One region of the Mesorhizobium sp. DxT genome, then DNA from elsewhere that is predicted to be linked to it. Evidence: predicted binding sites of a transcription regulator. Region 1 holds the regulator's gene; each other region holds the start of a gene.
The links. The regulator LexA, encoded in region 1, represses DNA repair genes until DNA is damaged. The targets are predictions, from matches to a motif close to TGTTCNNNNTGTGTTCNG.
Positions count from the first base shown of each region.

Region 2: ruvC (crossover junction endodeoxyribonuclease RuvC) is a predicted target of LexA. The motif match lies at 3,580-3,597, and genes of this name have one in related genera.
Region 3: ACVJNE_RS12895 (cytoplasmic protein) is a predicted target of LexA. The motif match lies at 2,026-2,043, and genes of this name have one in related genera.
Region 4: ACVJNE_RS23930 (ImuA family protein) is a predicted target of LexA. The motif match lies at 2,434-2,451, and genes of this name have one in related genera.

Region 1 is NZ_JBZFLJ010000005.1:52,921-57,858, reverse strand. It holds gene ACVJNE_RS11065 (ComEC/Rec2 family competence protein) at 1-1,845, shown strand, start outside; gene lexA (transcriptional repressor LexA) at 2,505-3,221, opposite strand; gene ACVJNE_RS11055 (molybdopterin molybdotransferase MoeA) at 3,544-4,755, opposite strand; gene moaC (cyclic pyranopterin monophosphate synthase MoaC) at 4,757-4,938, opposite strand, start outside.
Region 2 is NZ_JBZFLJ010000010.1:96,300-101,237, reverse strand. It holds gene tolQ (protein TolQ) at 1-616, opposite strand, end outside; gene ybgC (tol-pal system-associated acyl-CoA thioesterase) at 838-1,296, opposite strand; gene ruvB (Holliday junction branch migration DNA helicase RuvB) at 1,293-2,330, opposite strand; gene ruvA (Holliday junction branch migration protein RuvA) at 2,372-2,992, opposite strand; gene ruvC (crossover junction endodeoxyribonuclease RuvC) at 3,014-3,538, opposite strand; gene ACVJNE_RS18500 (TSUP family transporter) at 3,710-4,486, shown strand; gene rcdA (protease adaptor protein RcdA) at 4,490-4,938, opposite strand, start outside.
Region 3 is NZ_JBZFLJ010000006.1:82,520-87,457, reverse strand. It holds gene ACVJNE_RS12905 (S9 family peptidase) at 1-695, opposite strand, end outside; gene ACVJNE_RS12900 (Ros/MucR family transcriptional regulator) at 1,107-1,526, shown strand; gene ACVJNE_RS12895 (cytoplasmic protein) at 1,598-1,888, opposite strand; gene ACVJNE_RS12890 (helix-turn-helix domain-containing protein) at 2,096-2,509, shown strand; gene ACVJNE_RS12885 (DUF6456 domain-containing protein) at 2,520-3,317, shown strand; gene ACVJNE_RS12880 (SufE family protein) at 3,323-3,757, opposite strand; gene ACVJNE_RS12875 (DUF5330 domain-containing protein) at 3,789-4,163, opposite strand; gene ACVJNE_RS12870 (sensor histidine kinase) at 4,620-4,938, shown strand, end outside.
Region 4 is NZ_JBZFLJ010000021.1:14,049-18,986, forward strand. It holds gene ACVJNE_RS23920 (GFA family protein) at 1-99, shown strand, start outside; gene ACVJNE_RS23925 (ATP-dependent helicase) at 240-2,309, opposite strand; gene ACVJNE_RS23930 (ImuA family protein) at 2,501-3,262, shown strand; gene ACVJNE_RS23935 (Y-family DNA polymerase) at 3,177-4,700, shown strand; gene ACVJNE_RS23940 (error-prone DNA polymerase) at 4,697-4,938, shown strand, end outside.

The DNA.
Region 1 (4,938 bases):
GAGCATGGCACCGCGTTCGTCTTCGTGCCGGTCTTCATCGCGCTGGGCGCGCTTTTCTACTTCTCGGCACCGACCGAGCCAGGACTTGGCGGCCTGCTTCTGACCACTGGTCTGCTCGTGGCCCTGTCACTCGCGCTCGCAAACCGGCCTGGACTACGGATGGCGTCTCTCGCGGTGTTGATCACGCTCACAGGCGTTCTTGCCGCGAAATTCGAGACATGGCGGGCCAGCACGCAGATGCTCGGCTCCGAGATTTCAACGCGCCTGACCGGCCGCGTCGTCCGCATCGAGCAGCAGGCATCGGGCCGCATCCGCCTGACGCTCGATGTCATCGCGACCGAGCGGCCGGCGCTTCGGTATGCGCCGGATCGCGTTCGTGCAACCGCCCGCGAAGTGCCGGAAACATTGCGGCCTGGAGATGCCGTGCAAGGTCTCGTCCGGCTGATGCCTGCTTCCGGGCCAGTCCGCCCGCAGAGCTATGACTTTGCCTTCAACAGCTACTTTGACGGTATCGGCGCGGTCGGCTTTTTCCTCAGAAATCCGGAGCTCGTGGAAACGGCAGACAAACCCGGGTTGATGACTGCCGCCGCCGCATGGGTGGAGGGCTGGCGTACACGCATGGCGCAGGACATCGCGGCCAGCATCGGCGGCCCTGAGGGCGCTATCGCGGCCGCCCTGATTACCGGTATCCGCGCAGGCATACCGGAACAGATGAACGAGGCGCTCCGCGTAGTCGGGCTCTATCACGTCATCTCCATCTCCGGCCTGCATATGGCCTTGGTGGCCGGGACTGTGATGTTCGGCTTGCGCACCGCCTTTGCGCTTGCACCGGGCTTTTCCTCGCGACAGCCGGCGAAGAAATATGCCGCCTTCGGCGCGCTCGCCGCGACGGCGGCCTACCTCGTCATTTCGGGCGCAGGCATTGCAGCGCAGCGCAGCTTCACCATGCTTGCGGTGATGCTGCTTGCCGTCATGGTCGACCGCGCGGCGCTCACGATGCGCAACCTTGCCATATCGGCCGTCATCATCCTGCTGATCGCCCCGCATGAGGTGATGGGGCCGAGCTTCCACATGTCGTTTGCTGCAACCGCCGCGCTCGTGGCGGCCTACGCGGCCTGGGCCTCGTACCGCGAAAGGCGGACGCCGCGCCGACAGGCGTCAAAGTACGGTCCCGTGCGGCTGGCCTTCACAACGGGCATGAAATACGTCTCGGGACTGTCGCTGACGTCAGTCGTTGCCGGTCTCGCGACGGCGCTTTTCACAGCATGGCATTTCCAGCAGGTCTCGCCGCTCGGCCTCGTCGCCAACCTTGCGGCCATGCCATTCGTTTCCGCCATCGTCATGCCGGCAGCGGTTTTCGCATGCCTGTTGATGCCCTTCGGCCTGGAAGGGCCGGCGTTGTACGCGATGGGGATGGGCATATCCGCGATGAATTCGATAGCCCTGTGGCTCGCGGAGCGATCGGCATTCGATGCCACCGGGGCGATCCCGCTTTCGGCGGTGCTTGTACTGACAGCGGCATTGGCGATCATGACCATGGCCGGCAGCGCACTACGCTGGGCAGCACTTCCGATGCTCGTCGCCGGCGCGTTGCTGATCGCGACACGCCAGCTGCCTCACGTCTACGTCTCCGAGGACGCGCGGCTTGTTGCGGTCGATCTCGGTGACGGCAGACTCGCCGTAAACCGCCAACGACCAAGCACCTTCACCTTCCAGAACTGGCAGCGGGCTGCGAATGCGGGCGATGTTGCACGGCCTGTGGAAGGTGACGCCGGGCCGCCTCGGCCACCCCGGCCGATGATCAGGGTGCGTTGCCATTCCAGTGCCGGGAAGGGCTTTGCGTAGCGCGCCATGGCGGCGGCGGCATAGTCGTTCACGCCGACGGCGAACGAACGGCTTCGACTGCGTGTTCTTATGCGAGCCTCATCGTCATCGACGACGCAACGGCGAACAGTCCCTGTCGCGGCAGCAGCGTCACCGTCATCACCAAGCGCGATTTGGCCCGCCGCGGGAGCGCCGAGATCGTTTTCGAGAAAGACATCGCCGGCGAAACACGCGGAACCGAAGCAAGCAGTGGCACAGACGCCGGTGTCAGGAATCGCACTTCCGCGAGACCGGCTTTTTACCCAAACATTCGTTTCGCGATCCGCGAACCCTATCGGCCCTGGCACGCGCACCGGCAGTATTCGCGTGAGGCGAGGGGACTTCCACCCTGGCAGAAATCGCAAGGTGAGTAACAGCCAGCCGGCTGCCGCGATGCCTTTGCAGCGAAAGCACTGATCGGTGCGTCCTTCGAGGCTCGCGGAGCCTGTCCTCGGGCTCGCCGAAGGCAAGACCCGGGGGCTCGCACCCCCAGCATGAGGGAGGGTCTGCATCGCTCGGGAATCCTGCTGCCCGACGGGCTATTCCTTGACGTGCATCGAGCCCAATAGGTTGGATTCGATCAATCCACCCCTCATGCTCATGCTCATCCTCAGTCGAGCATGACCTTGTCTAATGGCCGATCAATAACGCCGGATGAGCCCGACGAGCCTACCTTGTACCTTCACGCGATCAGGGCCGAAGATGCGGGTTTCGTAGGCGGGGTTGGCAGCCTCCAGCGCGATCGAGGCGCCCTTGCGGCGGAACCGCTTGAGGGTTGCTTCCTCATCGTCGACGAGAGCCACCACGATGTCGCCGGGATTGGCGGTCTGGCCGTCGCGGATGATGACGGTGTCGCCGTCGAAGATGCCCGCCTCGATCATCGAGTCACCCTTGACCTCGAGCGCGTAGTGCTCGCCGCCCGAAAGCATTTCCGGCGGAACGCTGATCGAGTGCGTCTTGTGCTGGATCGCCTCGATCGGCACGCCGGCGGCAATCCGGCCCATCACCGGAATGGCAACGGCCGCACCGGCATCATCGTCATTGCTGGCAGACTGGATGCGCGAGGGTTCCGGCGCCCGGCCAAGGCTGCCTTGAATGACGCTGGGCGAGAACTTTTTGGCCGCATTGAGCCCCGGCGCGATCGAGTCTGGCAGCCGCAGCACTTCCAGCGCACGTGCCCTGTTGGGCAGGCGTCGAATGAAGCCGCGCTCCTCGAGCGCAGTAATCAGGCGGTGGATACCGGACTTGGAAGCGAGGTCGAGCGCCTCCTTCATCTCGTCGAAGGAAGGGGGAATGCCAGTTTCTTTCAGCCTTTCATGGATGAAGAGAAGCAGTTCGTGTTGCTTGCGCGTCAGCATTCTGTTGCCCCTTTTGGGAATCAGTCCATAAACAAAACCAGAACAAACACTATCTGTTCCAGTTGTGTTCCGCAACGGCTTAAATTATCGTGAATGCGTAGGAGGCTCCGAGACAGTGGCGCGGGAAAAAATGACTGTAGAGCTCGAGCGGCTGGTTTGAAGCCAGGCTGGGCGCGATCTACATCTGCGCCGCTCCGACAAGGAGCTTGCTGCTGCAATCGAGCGGTTGAAGGACATCCAGTCCAGAACCGACCGGATGGGTCACATTGCGGCGACCGGCCACGATCTTCGTCTCGTTGAACGCGACTAGAAAGCCGCTCGCTCAGCGCAGCATCAGCACGCGGCAGACATCTCCAGCCTCCGAAGCGGCCACGTTCGGTTCGCGGATGATGAGCGCGTTGGCGTGCGCCAGTGTCGTCAGCATCGAGGAATCCTGCACGGCGAACGGCCTTGCAACGAGGCGCCCGTCCTCATGCGTCGCTGCCGCGCGGACATAATCCTGCCGGTGATCATTGGCCTTCATGGCTTCGCCAAGGACGGCTTCCCTCATGTCGGCAACATGTGGGCGGCCGCCAAGGTTCGCGAGCAGCGGTTTCAGGAACAGATGCGCGCAGACAAGGCTTGAAACCGGATTTCCCGGCAAGCCAAGAACGCGGGTTTCTCCCAGCCTGCCGAACATCAGCGGCTTGCCGGGGCGCATGGCGATCTTCCAGAAGTCGAGCGCCATGCCTTCGCCAGTAAGCACCTCGCGGACGAGGTCGTGGTCGCCGACTGAGGCGCCCCCGAGCGTCACGATGACATCAGCACCGGCCGAGAGTGCGTCACGGACGCGCGCGGCAAGCATACCGCGATCGTCAGGTGCGATGCCCAGGTCGAGCACCCGAGCACGTGCGTCGCGCGCCAGCGCCGCGACCCCGTAGCCGTTCGATGCGATGATCTGGTCGGGCCCGGGTTCCGAACCGGGCGGCAGCAGCTCGCTGCCCGTCGCCAGGATCGCCACCAGCGGTGCGCGCACTACAGACAGGAGCGGGTGGTTGCCGGCTGCTGCGAGCGACAGCGCTGCCGCGTCGAGCACCCGGCCTTTGGCCAAAAGGACGTCGCCGGCCCGGAAATCGAGCCCGGCAGCCCTTACGTGACGGCCAGGGGTGACCGCTTCTCTGGCGCGGACGGTTCGCCCGTCTTCGTCCGGCTCGGCATCTTCCTGAAGCAGAACCGCATCCGCGCCTTCGGGGACAGGCGCGCCTGTGAAGATGCGTACGGCCTGGCCGGCGCCGACCGCGCCATCGAAGCGCTTGCCGGCTATCGATTGACCGATAACCTTCAAAGCAGTGGACGGGTCGGTGGTGTCCGCCGCGCGCACGGCATAACCATCCATCGCCGAAGCGGGGAAGGGAGGCTGCGTCCGCCGTGCCTCGACTGCAGCGGCCAGAACACGCCCCGCGGCCTCACCAATCGTGATATCTTCGTGAGGCAGGGCCGTCACATCGTCGAGCAGCCGGCGCAGCGCTTCGTCAACCGGCAGCAGGCCAGCCATGTCAGACGTCCTGCAGCCGGTAATCGCCGGACTTGCCGCCGGACTTTTCCACCACACGGATGTCGGAAATTATCATGGCACGGTCGGCTGCCTTGGCCATGTCGTAGATCGTCAGGCAGGCGACGGAAGCCGCCGTCAGCGCTTCCATTTCAACGCCGGTCTTGCCGGTAACGCGGGCGAGCG
Region 2 (4,938 bases), on a different contig from region 1:
CGTCGGACGACAGCTTGTTGTAGGCGATGGTCGCGGGAATAGCCGCCAGCAGGCCGAGTGCCGTCGCCAGAAGAGCTTCGGCGATACCGGGCGCGACAACGGCGAGATTGGTGGCGCCGGAACCTGCGATCGCCTGGAAAGAGGTCATGATGCCGATCACGGTGCCGAACAGCCCGATGAAGGGTGCGGCAGAACCGACGGAAGCGAGGAAGCCGAGCCGCCCTTCGAGACGCTCCATCTCGCGCGTCAGTGCCAGGTCCATCGCCTTGTCGATTCGGGTCTGTAGGCTGAGCGGCGATTTCACGCCCTTTTCGAAGCTCTTCTTCCATTCACGCATGGCGGCGACGAAGATCGAGCCCATGCCTGTCGTCTTGCGTTCAGAAAGTGACCGGTAGAGATCTTCGAGCGACTGCCCCGACCAGAAGACCTCCTCGAAGCGGCTCAGCGAAGCGCGCATGCGGCCATAGGCGAGCAGCTTGTCGACGATGATGGCCCAGGTCCAGACCGATGCAGCTATAAGGCCGATCATCACCAGCTTGACAACCCAGCCGGCCTGCATGAACAGGGCCCATATGGAGTGGTCGCCGCCGGGCGCGGCAAGAGCCATTTGTTCCATGAATCCTTAGTCCCTAAAGAGTGTCGGGCATTCGCCAGCGGCTGCCCGTGCGCATCATTCCCTATCGACCTCGGTCCGTCGTCGGTCCGAACTCGCCCTCAATGCGCGGTTTCGGCCTTTTCCGGGCCAAATTTGGTGAAACGAAGGCGCGTCGGATTCACGCGATGTTCACCACGATCTTGATGGACCGTTAAGGTTAAGGATCTGTTATGCGGGTCTGCTCAGGAGCGCGGCATGAAGGCGGCTACCCATTCCCTGGGAAACCTGCGCGGCCGGCCGCTCTCGGAGATGATCGCAGCCTCTACTTTTGCCTCGACCAGCAGCTCCTCGCCGCGCTTGAGTTGCTGCGCCATGAAGATACGCGCGCCGGACACCTTCTCGGTGCGGGTTTCCACAATCAGGATGTCGTCGATGCGGGCAGGGGCGCGAAAATCGATTTCCATGCGCTTGACCACCCAGACGAGCTTTTCGCCATGCTTGCCGTCGGCAAGCTCAGTGTGGTGCACCCCGGCAAGGCGCAGGAAATCCGAACGGCCGCGCTCGAAGAATTCCAGGTAGCGGGCATGATAGACGACGCCGGAGAAATCCGTGTCGGCATAGTAGACGCGCGCGTCGAGGCGATGCCCGTAATCGGTCAGTTCGCCGGAGAGCCCGGCGGGTATGGTTTCGTTAGCGCTCATTCTTCCTGAAACAGGTTGATCTGCTGCTGGGCGATGTTGGCGGGTGCATCCAGCCCCAGATGACGCCATGCATTGGCGGTGAGCACACGACCGCGCGGCGTGCGCTGGATGAACCCCTGTTGGATCAGATAGGGCTCGATGATGTCTTCGATCGCGTCGCGCGGTTCGGAAAGGCCGGCCGCGATCGTTTCGATGCCGACCGGCCCGCCGCCGAAATTGCGGGCGATCATGCCAAGATAGCGCCTGTCGAGATTGTCGAGGCCGAGCGCGTCGACCTCGAGTCGCGTCAAAGCCGCATCGGCCACCTTGCGGTCGACAACCTCGGCGCCGGCGACGGAGGCGAAATCCCGCACGCGCCGCAACAGGCGACCGGCGATACGCGGGGTGCCACGCGCGCGCCGCGCGATCTCGGTGGCACCATCGTCGTCCATCGCCAAGGACAGGATGCGGGCCCCGCGCCGCACGATCAATTCCAGTTCCTCGACGGTATAGAAGTCGAGCCGCACCGGAATGCCGAAACGGTCACGCAACGGGTTGGTGATGAGCCCCAGGCGGGTGGTGGCAGCAACGAGCGTGAAGCGCGCGAGGTCGATCTTCACCGACCGGGCCGCCGGGCCCTCGCCGATGATGAGGTCGAGCTGAAAATCCTCCATTGCAGGATAGAGGATTTCTTCCACTGCCGGGTTGAGACGATGGATCTCGTCGATGAACAGGACGTCGCGATCCTCGAGATTGGTCAGAAGGGCCGCAAGGTCGCCGGCCTTGGCGATGACCGGACCGGAGGTCGAGCGAAAATTGACGCCCAGCTCGCGCGCCATGATCTGCGCCAGCGTGGTCTTGCCGAGGCCCGGCGGGCCGACGAACAGCACGTGGTCGAGCGCCTCGCCGCGATTCTTGGCGGCTTCGATGAAGACTTTGAGGTTGGCGCGCGCCGCCGCCTGGCCGACGAATTCGTCCAGCGACTGCGGACGTAGCGTTTGCTCGACGTCCTCGCCGCGCTTGTCTGCCGATATGAGGCGGGGAGCGGTGTTCATGGCTTTTTCATTTCACGCGGCGCGCTTCGGCACAAGCCTGCTCACCGCGCCAGCTCCTTCAGGCCGAGCCGGATGAGCTTGGCGGAATCGGCATCTTCGCCGGCGGCTTTCATGGCTGCGGCGACGGCATTTGCGGCCATGTCGCGCGAATAGCCGAGATTGGTCAGCGCCGAGATCGCATCGGCCACCGGCGCTGGCGCCACGCCTTCGCCGATCTCCTGCTTGAAGCCGATCGTGCCGGATGCGTCGCCCGCGAAGGCGGGCGCCTTCGATTTGAGCTCGGTGACGATGCGCTCGGCTACCTTCTTGCCGACGCCCGGCGCCCTGGCCACCATGGCGATGTCGCGCAGCGCGATCGCGTTGGCGAGTTCCGAAGGCGACAGGGTCGACAGCACCGCCAGCGCGACCTTGGCGCCGACGCCCTGGACATTGTTTTGCAGCAGGCGGAACCACTCCCGCTCCAGCTCCGTCGCGAAGCCGTAGAGCCGGATCATGTCCTCGCGCACATAGGTCTCGATGAAGAGCACGGCCGCCTCGCCCCTGCCGGGCAGCGCCGCCAGCGTACGAGCCGGGCAATAAGCAACATAGCCGACGCCGTGAACGTCGATAATGCAGTGATCCTCGTCGATCTCGTCGACCGTTCCCTTGAGCTTGCCGATCATCCCCGCCACCCGCTCGTTGTTTTAACCGGCCGCCGCAAGTGCGGCCGCCGCCAGCCGCCCCGTCACGCTCTGGCGATGGTGAACATGGCAGATGGCGATGGCGAGCGCATCCGCTGCATCGTCGCTGTCGAAGGATGCTCGCGGCATCAGCACGCGCACCATCATGTGGATCTGCTTCTTGTCGCCATGGCCGACGCCGATCACCGCCTTCTTGACGGCGTTGGGTGCATATTCCGAAACCTGCAGGCCGGCCAGCGCCGGCACCAGCATCGCGACACCGCGTGCCTGGCCGAGTTTCAGCGTCGCGGTCGCATCCTTGTTGACGAATGTCTGCTCGACGGCCGCCTCGTGCGGCATCTGCCCGTGCACGATTGCAGACAGCCCGTCGTGGATCTGACGCAGGCGAGATGCGAGGTCGTCCTTGTCGTTCGAGCGCACCGTGCCGGCCGCGACAAAGCGCAGCGTGTTGCCCTGTGCCTCCACCACACCCCAGCCGGTGCGGCGCAGGCCAGGGTCGATACCGATGACGCGAATCGTGTCGTTCATGATGTCACCCTAGTCCGATCATCGGGCAATGCCATGGAAAAGTGAACAAACCAGCAACAAATGGCAGGATTGTGTGCTGGACCAGCGTTGCGGTTCCCTCTTGCACTGTCTCTATGAGGTCTCGGGCTGTATCGCCTTGCCGCAACTTCCGATCGCATACAGCCGCACAAGATGAACCTTCCGCCGCTCGACCTTTCGATGATGACCCTGCTGGCAGTCGTGCTTGTTGCCGGCGTTGCCAAGGGACTGTCCGGCTTCGGCACCGGCATGATCGTGGCTCCGGTGGCGGGTGCCTTGTATGGGCCGAAGGCGGCCCTGGTCATAATCGTCATCATCGACTCGCTGCCATCCGTGCCTGTCACGGTGCCGGCGCTGCGCATCGCGCGCTGGCAGGAAGTGCTGCCGGTCACGCTCGGACTGTTCCTTCTGTTCCCGGCGGGCATCTGGCTGCTGACACATGGCGACGAGACGGTGCTGCGCTGGATGATCTGTGGCGCAATCCTGTGCTGCGTCTTCGTGTTGTGGACGGGCTGGCGCTATAAGGGTCCGCGCAACCGGCTCACTTCGCTGTGCGTTGGCGGTGTGGCGGGCGTGCTCTCCGGCGTGGCCTCGATACCTGGCCCGCCCGTCATCGCCTACTGGATGGCGAGCGGGCTCCCGGCCGCCATCATCAGGGCCAACCTGCTGTCGCTGTTCCTACTCGGGGAGTTCGTCTCGATCGGCAATCTCTGGTTTGCCGGGTTGTTCCAGCGCGACGTCGTCACGCTGGGGCTGCTGGCTGCGCCTGCCTATTTCGTGGGTATTATGGCAGGCTGGGCGATGTTTTCCCGAGGCGGCGAATGGCTCTACCGGATGGTGACCTTCGTACTCGTCGTCATGGCCGCGCTGCTGGCGCTGCCTGCCTTCGATAGCGTTTTCGATGCAATTGCCCGCCAACTGGCCGGATAGCGACTACCCGCGGGCGAAAGCCGTGTGCAGCAGATTGATCTGGTCAGACACCGGGTTGCCGCGCTGCGGCGCCACGTAGCGCTGGCTCGCCGACTCGCCGTAGATCTCGTCGTCCATACGACGCACCAGCGCCTGAAGACGCAGCGAATGATCGACGATCGTGCGGAAGGTGTCCGGCAATTCTGCCCAGCCAGCCGTGTCGGTCGGTGCTGAGGTCGTGTCGAGCCGTACTTTGGCCTTCTCGGCGGCTACCTGGTCGCGGGTCATCTCACCGGAGTTCGCAGCGCGCTGGAGCAGCAGCCACGAGGCAATCTGCATCAGCCGTGTAGTCAGCCGCATCGACTCTGCAGCGTATAATGTCGCGCCGACGCGCGTCAGCGTCTTTGCGGCAGCGCGGCCTTCACCGTCTAGATATTCGGCAGCCCGTTCAACCAGCGTCATGCCTTCATTGT
Region 3 (4,938 bases), on a different contig from region 1:
TAAACCAGCCTGTCCTGCGCGGTATCGGTGCCAATGCGGTGGTGGAAGACCTGCGAGGGGCGATGGTTGTCATCCAGCCTGGTGTAGAAAAAGCCGTTGTCGGTGGCATCCCACTGGCCTTCTCCGCCGGTGTCGGCGATCAGGTCTGCGAGGTCCTCGCCGGTCCGAAGGTCGCGAACCTTGAGCGTGTAGAACTCGGAACCCTTGTCGTCGAAGCCCCACACAAGCCGCTCGTGGTCGCCAGCGTGATCGACGCCTCCGATACGGAAATAGGCCTTGCCCTCGGCTTCCGCGTCACCATCGATGAGAATGGTCTCCTCCCCACCTTCGCGCGGAACGCGGAAAAAACGCGGATGCTGGCCGCCGGTGCGGTAGGACGTACCGTAGGCGAAAGGACCATCCTTCATCGGCACGCTCGAATCGTCTTCCTTGATCCGCCCCTTCATCTCGCCGAAGAGTGTTTCGCGAAGGGGGGCCGTGTCGGCCATCAGCGCCGCCTGATACGCGTTTTCCGCCTCCAGGTGCGATCGGATGGCCGGATCGAGCTTCGACGAATCCTTGAACATCTCCTGCCAGTTGTCGGCGCGCAGCCAGGCATATTCGTCCACACGCTCGACTCCGTGACGCACATCGCTATGCGGGCGTTGTTCGGCGCCTGGCACGGTGGCGGTCGAAAACCTTGCTGTCGATGACATGTTGCTTGCTACTCCTCGTCGATGGTCGTTGGAACCGACATGTACTGGCCCGCCGGTCAGACGCGCAGGCCATGCGAATAGGCAGATGTGGTGAGGGGCGCAAGGGATGCCAAGCCCAGACGATTTCGGACCGGGAAGCCACGCCTGGCGTCTTCAGTCCGACAGCCAAGCCTCGTCTATGACAACTATTGAATTGAGCAAATGCCCAAAGAAGATCGATATGTCTTATACTGATACTTAATTTGATTTTTTGGGAAAATAGAAGATGAAGAATTGACTTGCTGTACTGTTGGCCCCATGTATGCGGCGTAACGCGAATCGGAAGGTGCAACACAAATGCGCCCGTGCGTTATATTCCGGGAGCGGACATGCCTCGGAAGGTGCAATTTCTTACCATACTGGGGCCAAATGATGGACATTACCGAAACTCCCGCGAGAAATGACGAGATGCTGATCGAGCTGACCGCCGATGTGGTGGCAGCCTATGTCAGCAATAATCCGGTTCCGGTCGGCGATCTTCCTAATCTGATCGCGGACGTTCATGCTGCACTCGGCCGCGTCGGCGGTGCGCCGGAAGTGGCGCCGGTCGACAAGCAGAAGCCGGCGGTGAATCCGAAGAAGTCGGTTCACGACGACTATATTGTCTGTCTCGAGGACGGGAAGAAGTTCAAGTCGCTGAAGCGGCACCTGATGACCCATTACGGGCTGACGCCCGACCAGTACCGCGACAAGTGGGGTCTGGATGCAAGCTATCCGATGGTCGCGCCGAACTATGCGGCAGCGCGCTCTCAGCTCGCGAAGAAGATGGGCCTGGGCCGCAAGCGCAAATAGGCGCTGGGTCCTACATCGCTTTGATTAGACGAAAGCGGCGTCGGTGGCGCCGCTTTCGTGCGTTAAGGCCATTAGTCGAGCAGCGTGCCGGCACTGTGTCGCAGTCGGTTCAGCGTCTGTTTCAATGCGATGTGCCGATTGAGATCGTAGCTCCAGTGGCGGCGCATCCCCCTCAGACGCTCGCGCTCGATCAGCCGCTCGAGCTTGAGCGCAATCCTTTGCTTTTCAACCCGCGGCGCCAATAGCGCGTCGGCAAGATCCACGCCGCACGTGAGAAAAAGCGCCGCCGTCTGCCCGGCAACGCGCTGTTCGTGATACTTTTTGCGCTGGAAGGCATGGATGTCGCTGCAAAGTGTGTCCACCGGAAAGCTCCTTCTTGTCTTGATGCCTGGATCATCGGCGGTGGCTGGAGCCGGTGGATAAAGTCATGCGCGGAAATGACGGTGTTCAGAAAAATCGGCTGGAATTTCAGAGCCATAGGAATTTTCTGGGTTAAATTAGTTCTCTGTTTGTTCACACTCTGATGCCGCCTTGATATAAGAAATCATTCCTATTCATGGGGTGAGATCTTGTTATCCACGGCGCTGAAACAAACGGATGAGACAGAAGGCGATATCGCAGCAGTTGCTCAATCGCCTGCTGTCCGTCTGCAGAAGCTTTCCCCCGCCGAACGAGTGCCTGCGATCTGCGACGCCGTGATCGACATCGCTGCTGCGCTTTTCAATGTCAGCGGGCGTGAACTGCGCCATCCCGGCCGCTCGAGTTTGAGCGTCAGCAGGGTCAGGCAGATCGCAATGTATGTGACCCATGTCGCGCTTGGGCTGAGCATGCGCGAGGTCGGTCAAGGTTTTGGCCGCGACCGGACGACTGTCCTTCACGCGTGCCACCAGATTGAGGACATGCGGGACGATCAGGAATTCGACGGCATCGTTGCGATGACCGAACGGGTGATGACGGCGGCGCTGGGGCGTCCGGGAGAATAGAGAGGCTTACATGATGCAAGGTAAGGGGGCTGTGCGCGCGATGCGGTTTCTTGCAAGGGGAGCCGCCTCTTTGCGCAAGGCAGGCGCGGGCGGCGCAACACTTCTTGAGGGCGGTGATCGCGGAACGATCGCGATCGAGACGGATGCGCTGGGGCGCCTGGCGAATGCGGGGCTGGTCTCGATTTCCGATGAAGAAATCAGACTGACGGAGGTCGGAACGCGCTCGCTACGAGAAGTGACTACCATGCAGGCGGAACAACTGCAGGCCCGCAGTGAGATCGGCGCCGCCACGGTTGTGGTGGAGGGCGCGAGCCAGTCTGTAGCGATCAACCATGCCGAGTCGCCGCTTGCACTTTTGTGGCGACGCAAGGCGCGCGACGGCTCGCGCTTCCTGGAGGCACGGGAGTTTCGGGCAGGCGAGCGCCTCAGGACTGATTATACCCGCGGGCAGCTCGTGCCGCGCCTGGGCGTCAACTGGAACAGCTTCGGCACAGGGCACTCGGACGGCGGCGGTGCGGGCGGCATCGCCGACCTGACCGACGCGGCTCTCGCGGCGCGCAAGCGGGTCGACCACGCGATCAGCGCGGTGGGCCCGGAACTTGCGGGCGTGCTGGTCGATGTATGCTGCTTCCTCAAAGGGCTCGAGCAGGTGGAGGCCGAACGAAGCTGGCCGGCACGCTCGGCAAAGGTGGTGCTGAAATCTGCGCTTTCGGCGCTGGCACGACACTACGAACCGAACCCCGCCTCTCGGGCTCGGGAGGCTCTGCTCCATTGGGGAACGGATGATTACCGTCCGACCATTCGGTGAGCTGATCAGGATACTGCGGGCGCGGACAACGCGTCTTCCGCCTCGCGGCGGATGCGCTGAACCATCGAGCGCAATCCATTGGCCCGCTGTGGCGTGAGATGCTCGTCGAGCCCCAGTTCCCGCAGCGTTGCTTCCGCATCGGTGGCAAGGATTTGCGATGCCTTACGGTCGGAATACAGTGCAAGCAGGATAGCGACCAGCCCTCGCACGATATGGGCGTCGGAATCGCCTAGGAACTTCAGCGTCGGATCATCGCCCTTGCCACGGGTCGTGTGCAGCCAGACCTGGCTGGCGCAACCGCGCACCTTGTGGGCGTCATCACGAGCGTCGTCCGGATAGGGAGGCAGGTCTCCGCCCAGTTCGATCACGTACCGATAGCGATCCTCCCAATCGTCGAGGAAGGCGAAGTCGTCGCGGATGGTTTCGATCGTGGCGCTCATCGCCCGGATATAGAGCGTGCCGCCTTCGCTGTCACTCCTGCGGGCGTGCCACGGGCTCGGAGGGCGTCGGCACCGATCCGGTGTGGATCGGCTCAACCGGCGGGACAAGGTCTGAACTCGCAGCCATATTGGACGTCTCGCCGAAATGCTCGTCCAGCAAGCCGTAGGCGATACGCGCGCCTTCGCGAGCCCGGACACCGATCGTCTGCATGGCAGACCGTCCCACGTCGCAGACATCCGGCTGACGTTCGCACAACCCCGCCATATCGCCGATTGCCGCACGGGCCGCAAAGAAGGCCTCGATGGCTCCCACGGTGGGCTGGCCTTCGTTGTTCTCGGCCCCGCCGAACGGAATCAGCAAGAGCACCAGCGACAGCCAGAAAGCAGACTTGATCAGGAACCCCATGACTTCACCCTCGATATCAGCGCGGACTCATCCCCAATTCCGCGAATGCAGTCATACAATGCACGACACGCGCAAAAGACCGCTTGCGGCACTCGGTCAGATTCGCATCAAATTCAGTGCAAATTTTAGCTTTCCGCATTCGTATCGACCTTGAATCTGAGTTGATACGAATGCTTGTTAGGTCAGTCGCTACTTAACTATATGAAATTGCGTGCATAATTGGCCTGCCTGATTGGCCGGCGTCTCATTTCGAGGTGCCGGTTCGGGACGATCCCGCCCTTACCCTCTGTTTACCATGGCGCGAATTCGGCCCTTTCTGCAGCGAATAATCCTTTGGAAAGCGGTGTCTCGGGGCCGATCGAGGCGTCGCGTTTATTCATTCCTTAAACCGCGGCTGCGAGTGTCGGGGCCAATGAGATTGATCCGCAAAAGCGGACACTGTGCGAGTGCGTTGAGTTGAGTGCAGATGCAACCAGACCGGGCAACTGGATCACGGGGCTGATCGCGGTAAGCGAGCGCCTTGTCCATCCTGCCGTGCACGGAAATGAGCGTGAAAGGCAGCATCGCCTGCTGGTCGCGCTTCTGGCTGGACCTTTCATCCTGACGGCCGCGATCGTGCAAGTTACGATGCCGGCTTATGGCCCTTCGGTCAGCATGGCGCTTCTATGTGCCACCTACGGGCTGAGCTGGCTGGCGGCGCTGACAACAAGTACTCGTGGCTCTTCCCGCACAATGGAGATCGCGGTGCTCGCGGGCGCGGCAGGCGTCTCCGGTC
Region 4 (4,938 bases), on a different contig from region 1:
AGTTTCGTTCCTCAATCGCACTATGGAGTTGAAGGTCGGCTCAAATGGATCGACTGCAACGCCGGACTGCCCGAGGAGGAAACGACTGTAACCTGGTAGCGTGGTGGGCGCGGATCTACCTTCGAGATGGCCGTGACATCATCTTAGCATCAGGCTCGCCAATCGAAGGCTGGGAGACGCTGCGGACGCCGGCCGCAGACCGTCTCACCGCAAACACGGTTACCGGGCTACCGTTCCAATCAACGCCACATACCTCGCATCCGAGCACCAACATCCAGACGTACTTTCCTCGGCCCGATACTGGAGTTTGAGCCGGATGGGACCGCGGGCCACGCGCGTCGCTCGAACAGATCGACGAGATGGGCGGGTATGAACCTTGTACGGGAGGCGTAGACGTGGCGGTCCCCTGTTGAGGACTGGCCATGGGTAAAGAAGCGTTGTGGAACGACCAGGTTAAGGCTGTCCTTTGCTCTTGTCATTGCAACGTAAAGCAGCCGCCGCTCTTCCTCTATATCGTCGGACGTCCCCACACCCAGATCGGAAGGGATGCAGCCATCAACTGTATTGAGAACGAAAACCGCACCCCATTCCTGGCCCTTAGCCGAGTGAATCGTCGACAGTATCAGATAATCCTCGTCGAGCAGCGGCACGCCGGCCTGCCCTGAAGTGGCATCCGGAGGATCGAGTGTAATTTCGGTGAGAAACCGTTCGCGGCCAGGATAGCCGGCAGCGATGTCCTCGAGCTGGAGCAGGTCGGCGCGGCGCATCTCGAAATCTTCATGGATCCGCTCAAGATGAGGTTCGTACCAGGCCCGGACCTGCCCGATCTCGGCGGGCCAGCCGGAGGTGCGGGAACGCAAACCTGCGATGAGGTCCACGAAGCCCGGCCACTCACTTTGCGCGCGGGCAGGGCAGGGGAGGCGGGCGAGCGTCTCTATCGGATCGGCGCTCTCCGCGATCGCATCAAGCGCGTTTTGCGCCGTCGCCGGTCCGACGCCGGGCAGAAGCTGCAACAGCCGGAAGCCAGCCACCCGATCGCGAATGTTCTGCGCAAAGCGCAGTGCCGCGAGCATGTCCTTCACGTGGGCGCTGTCGAGGAACTTGAGCCCGCCAAACTTGACGAAGGGGATGTTGCGCCGCGTGAGTTCCACCTCCAGCGGCCCGCTATGGTGGCTGGCTCGGAATAGCACCGCCTGGTCCTTCAGCCGCATACCGCTCTCCCGGTTAGCCAGGATCTCTTCAGCCACGAACTTTGCCTGGTCGGCTTCGTCTCGCACGGTGATCAGTCTCGGCCGCTCGTTTGACGGCCGATCGGTCCACAGGTTCTTGGTGAAACGCTCTTTTGCGAGACCAATCACGCCATTGGCGGCGGCAAGGATTGACTGGGTGGAGCGGTAGTTGCGGTCGAGGGTGATGACCTCAGCCGCTGGCGAGAACGCCTTTGGGAAATCGAGGATATTCCGGACCGTGGCCGCGCGGAAGGAATAGATCGCCTGTGCGTCGTCGCCGACGACGGTAAGGCCGCGTCCCGCTGGCTTCAATCCCGTGAGGATCGTCGCCTGAAGGCGGTTGGTGTCCTGATATTCGTCGACCAGAACATGATCCCACCTGCCGCCGATCTCGCCAGCCAATGTGACATCGCCCATGGTCTGGGCCCAGTAGAGCAGCAAATCATCATAATCGAGCACGTTCTGGATCTGCTTTGCCCCGACATAGCCCGCAAAGAGCTCGCGCAGTTCCTTCCCCCAGGCCGCACACCATGGATAACTGGCGCGCAGTACGTCTTCGAGCGATGCCTCGGCATTGACGGCGCGCGAATAGATTGAAAGGCACGTTCCCTTGGTTGGAAACCGGTTCTGCATCTTGGAGAATCCGAGATCGTGACGAACCAGGTTCATCAGATCCGCCGAATCCTCCCGATCATGGATGGTGAATTGCGGATCCAGGCCGAGCTCGACCGCATATTCACGTAAGATTCGAGCGCCGATGCCGTGGAATGTGCCGGACCAGGTGAGCGCGTCGGTCAGAACGCCGGCCTTGTCACCGAGCACCCTGGCACAAATTCGTGCCACCCGTTTAGCCATTTCGCTCGCGGCCCGACGCGAGAACGTCATCAGCAGGATGCGCCGCGGATCGGCGCCGGCGATGATGAGTTGGGCAACGCGATGTGCGAGCGTGTTGGTCTTTCCCGATCCAGCACCGGCAATGATCAGCAACGGCCCTCCGACCCGGCCGTCAGGGAGGCCGATGCCGTGGACGACCGCGGCACGCTGACCGTCGTTCAGTTTTTCCAGATGCGCCGCATTCATGCCGTCTCGCCCCTATCACCTTCAGTTACAACGACAATCGCTGAGTGCTGCGCTGATGCTTGCCGTCGCTTCCCCACCCCGTCCCGAAAACTCCACCAAGAGCCGATTGACTCATTTTCCGAAACGGAACAAATAATGAACATAACAGCGCCTCCGTGCGTTGGAAAGCCCTCAGGAGACCTGGATTGACGATGCCCGATCGCGCGGCAAACCCTGTCATCGCCCAGCTTCAGGAGCGTATCGCGCACCTGGAAGGGGGTGCAGGCCGCCTGCGCGAAGTTCTGCCGTTCGGTCTCGCCGACATCGATCGGAGGCTTCCAGGGGGAGGGTTGGCATTGGGGGCACTGCATGAAATCGCCGGCGGCGGCAATGGGGCCGTCGACGGTGCGGCGGCGGCTTTATTCGTTACCGGAATTGCTGCGCGAACCCGCGGCAAGGTGTTGTGGATCGTCACACGCGCCGACCTTTTCGCTCCCGCTATCGCGCAGGCGGGCTTGGCGCCAGACCGCGTGATCCATGTCGAGACAGGTGACGAGAAGGCGCTTCTCGCCTGTTTCGAGGAAGGCTTGCGACACGGCGGTCTCGGCGCTGTGATCGCCGAAACCGCGCATCTGTCGATGACTGCATCGCGGCGCCTGCAACTCGCCGCGGAATCGTCGCGGACCATCGGCCTCGCCATGCGCAGATGGCGCCGGCAGACGGAGGCCGGCGATTTCGGTCAGCCCACAGCCAGCGCCACGCGCTGGCGCGTATCCGTCCTACCCTCCGCCCCATTGCCCGTCCCGGGGCTCGGTCGCGCCCGCTGGCTGGTTGAGCTGATCCGGGCCAAGGCCGGGGAAAGTGCAGATTTCGAAGTGGAGGCCTGCGATGCACAGGGTCGTATCGCTCTTCCTTCCAAGGTGGCCGACAGACCGCCTCAGAAGGAAGTCTGGCGACGCGTCGCCTCCGCCTGAGGCGCCGCTTGTCCTTGTCGGCCGCTCCGGCCGACGACGGCTGATCACCGCCATCGACGCCAATGCGCAGGCACGTGGCGTCCGTGTCGGCATGGCCGTCACGAAGGCCCAGGCCCTTGTGCCCGGCCTCATCGTCATCGACGCCGATCCGGTCGCCGATGCCGAAGGTCTCGACAAGCTGGCGCTTTGGGTTCTGCAACGTATATCGCCAGTGGTCATGGTCGATCCGCCAGACGGTTTGGTGATCGATACCACGGGCGCCGATCATCTGCATGGCGGCGAGGCGGCCATGCTCGCCTCCCTCGTTCGGCGCTTCGCGTCCTCTGGGGTCGAGGCGCGGGCGGCGATCGCCGACAGCTGGGGCGCCGCCCACGCCGCGGCGCGGTTCCTGAAAGGAGAGGTGCTGGTCATTCCACAAGGGCAGAGTGAAGCGATGCTGCGGCCGCTGCCGCTAGCTGCCCTTCGTTTGGAAGGTGAGACCATTGCCGGTCTCAGAACGCTCGGCTTCGAGCGGATCGGCGACATTCTGGATCAGCCCCGCGCCCCGATAACCTTGCGCTTCGGACCCGAGCTTGGACGGCGGCTCGATCAGGCGCTGGGTGTCCTGGCCGAGCCCGTCGACCCCGTTCGCTCGCCCGAATTGGTCGAGGTGCGCCGCGTCTTTGGCGAGCCGATCGGCGCTGCCGAGACAATCGCCCGCTATACTGGCCGGCTGGTCGAGGCGCTTTGCCTTGAGCTCGAGAAGCGCGGCCTTGGCGCACGGCGGCTCGATCTGCTGTTTTATCGCGTCGACAACGCGCTTCAGTTCATCCGCGTCGGCACCGCCCAACCGGTACGGGATCAGAAACGTCTCACCCGGCTGCTCTGCGACAAGATCGAGACCGTCGACCCCGGCTTCGGCATTGAAGGCATGGTGCTGGTCGCCATCGAGGCCGAGCCGCTCGGACAGAGACAGACGATCACATCGCTCGTGCAGGCGCCGGAGCCGGATGTTTCTGACCTTATCGACGTACTCGCCAACCGCATCGGCGAGAACCGGCTCTGCCGTTTCGTGCCGGTACAAAGCGACGTCCCTGAGCGCTCGGTGGCGCGTGTGCCGCCGCTCGCGCCAGAGACCGGCGCGACTTGGGACGGAGACTGGCCACGGCCGCCGCGGCTTCTGTCGCGTCCCGAACCGATCGAGACTATGGCATTGCTTCCCGATCATCCGCCGGTGTGGTTCAGCTGGCGCGGGGTGCGCCGTCGCGTGCAGCGGGCCGACGGCCCCGAGCGCGTCCGTGGCGAATGGTGGAAGCGCGATGCTGAAATGACCGCGGTGCGCGATTACTTCCTCGTCGAGGATGAAACCGGCGAACGCTACTGGCTATTCCGTTCCGGTGATGGCGAGCATGAAAACAGCGGTTCGCAACGCTGGTTCCTGCATGGAATCTTCGGATGACCGGGTCGCGCTATGCCGAATTGCAGGTAACCTCGCATTTCTCTTTTCTGCGGGGAGCAAGCAGTTGCGACGAACTGTTCGCGCAAGCGGCCGTGATGGGGATCGAGGCGCTCGGCATCGTCGACCGCAATTCGCTTGCCGGGATCGTGCGGGCCTATGAAGCGGCCCGGACCACCGGCATTCGTCTCGTCGTCGGTTGCCGTCTCGATCTCGCTGACGGCATGTCGGTGCTGGTCTA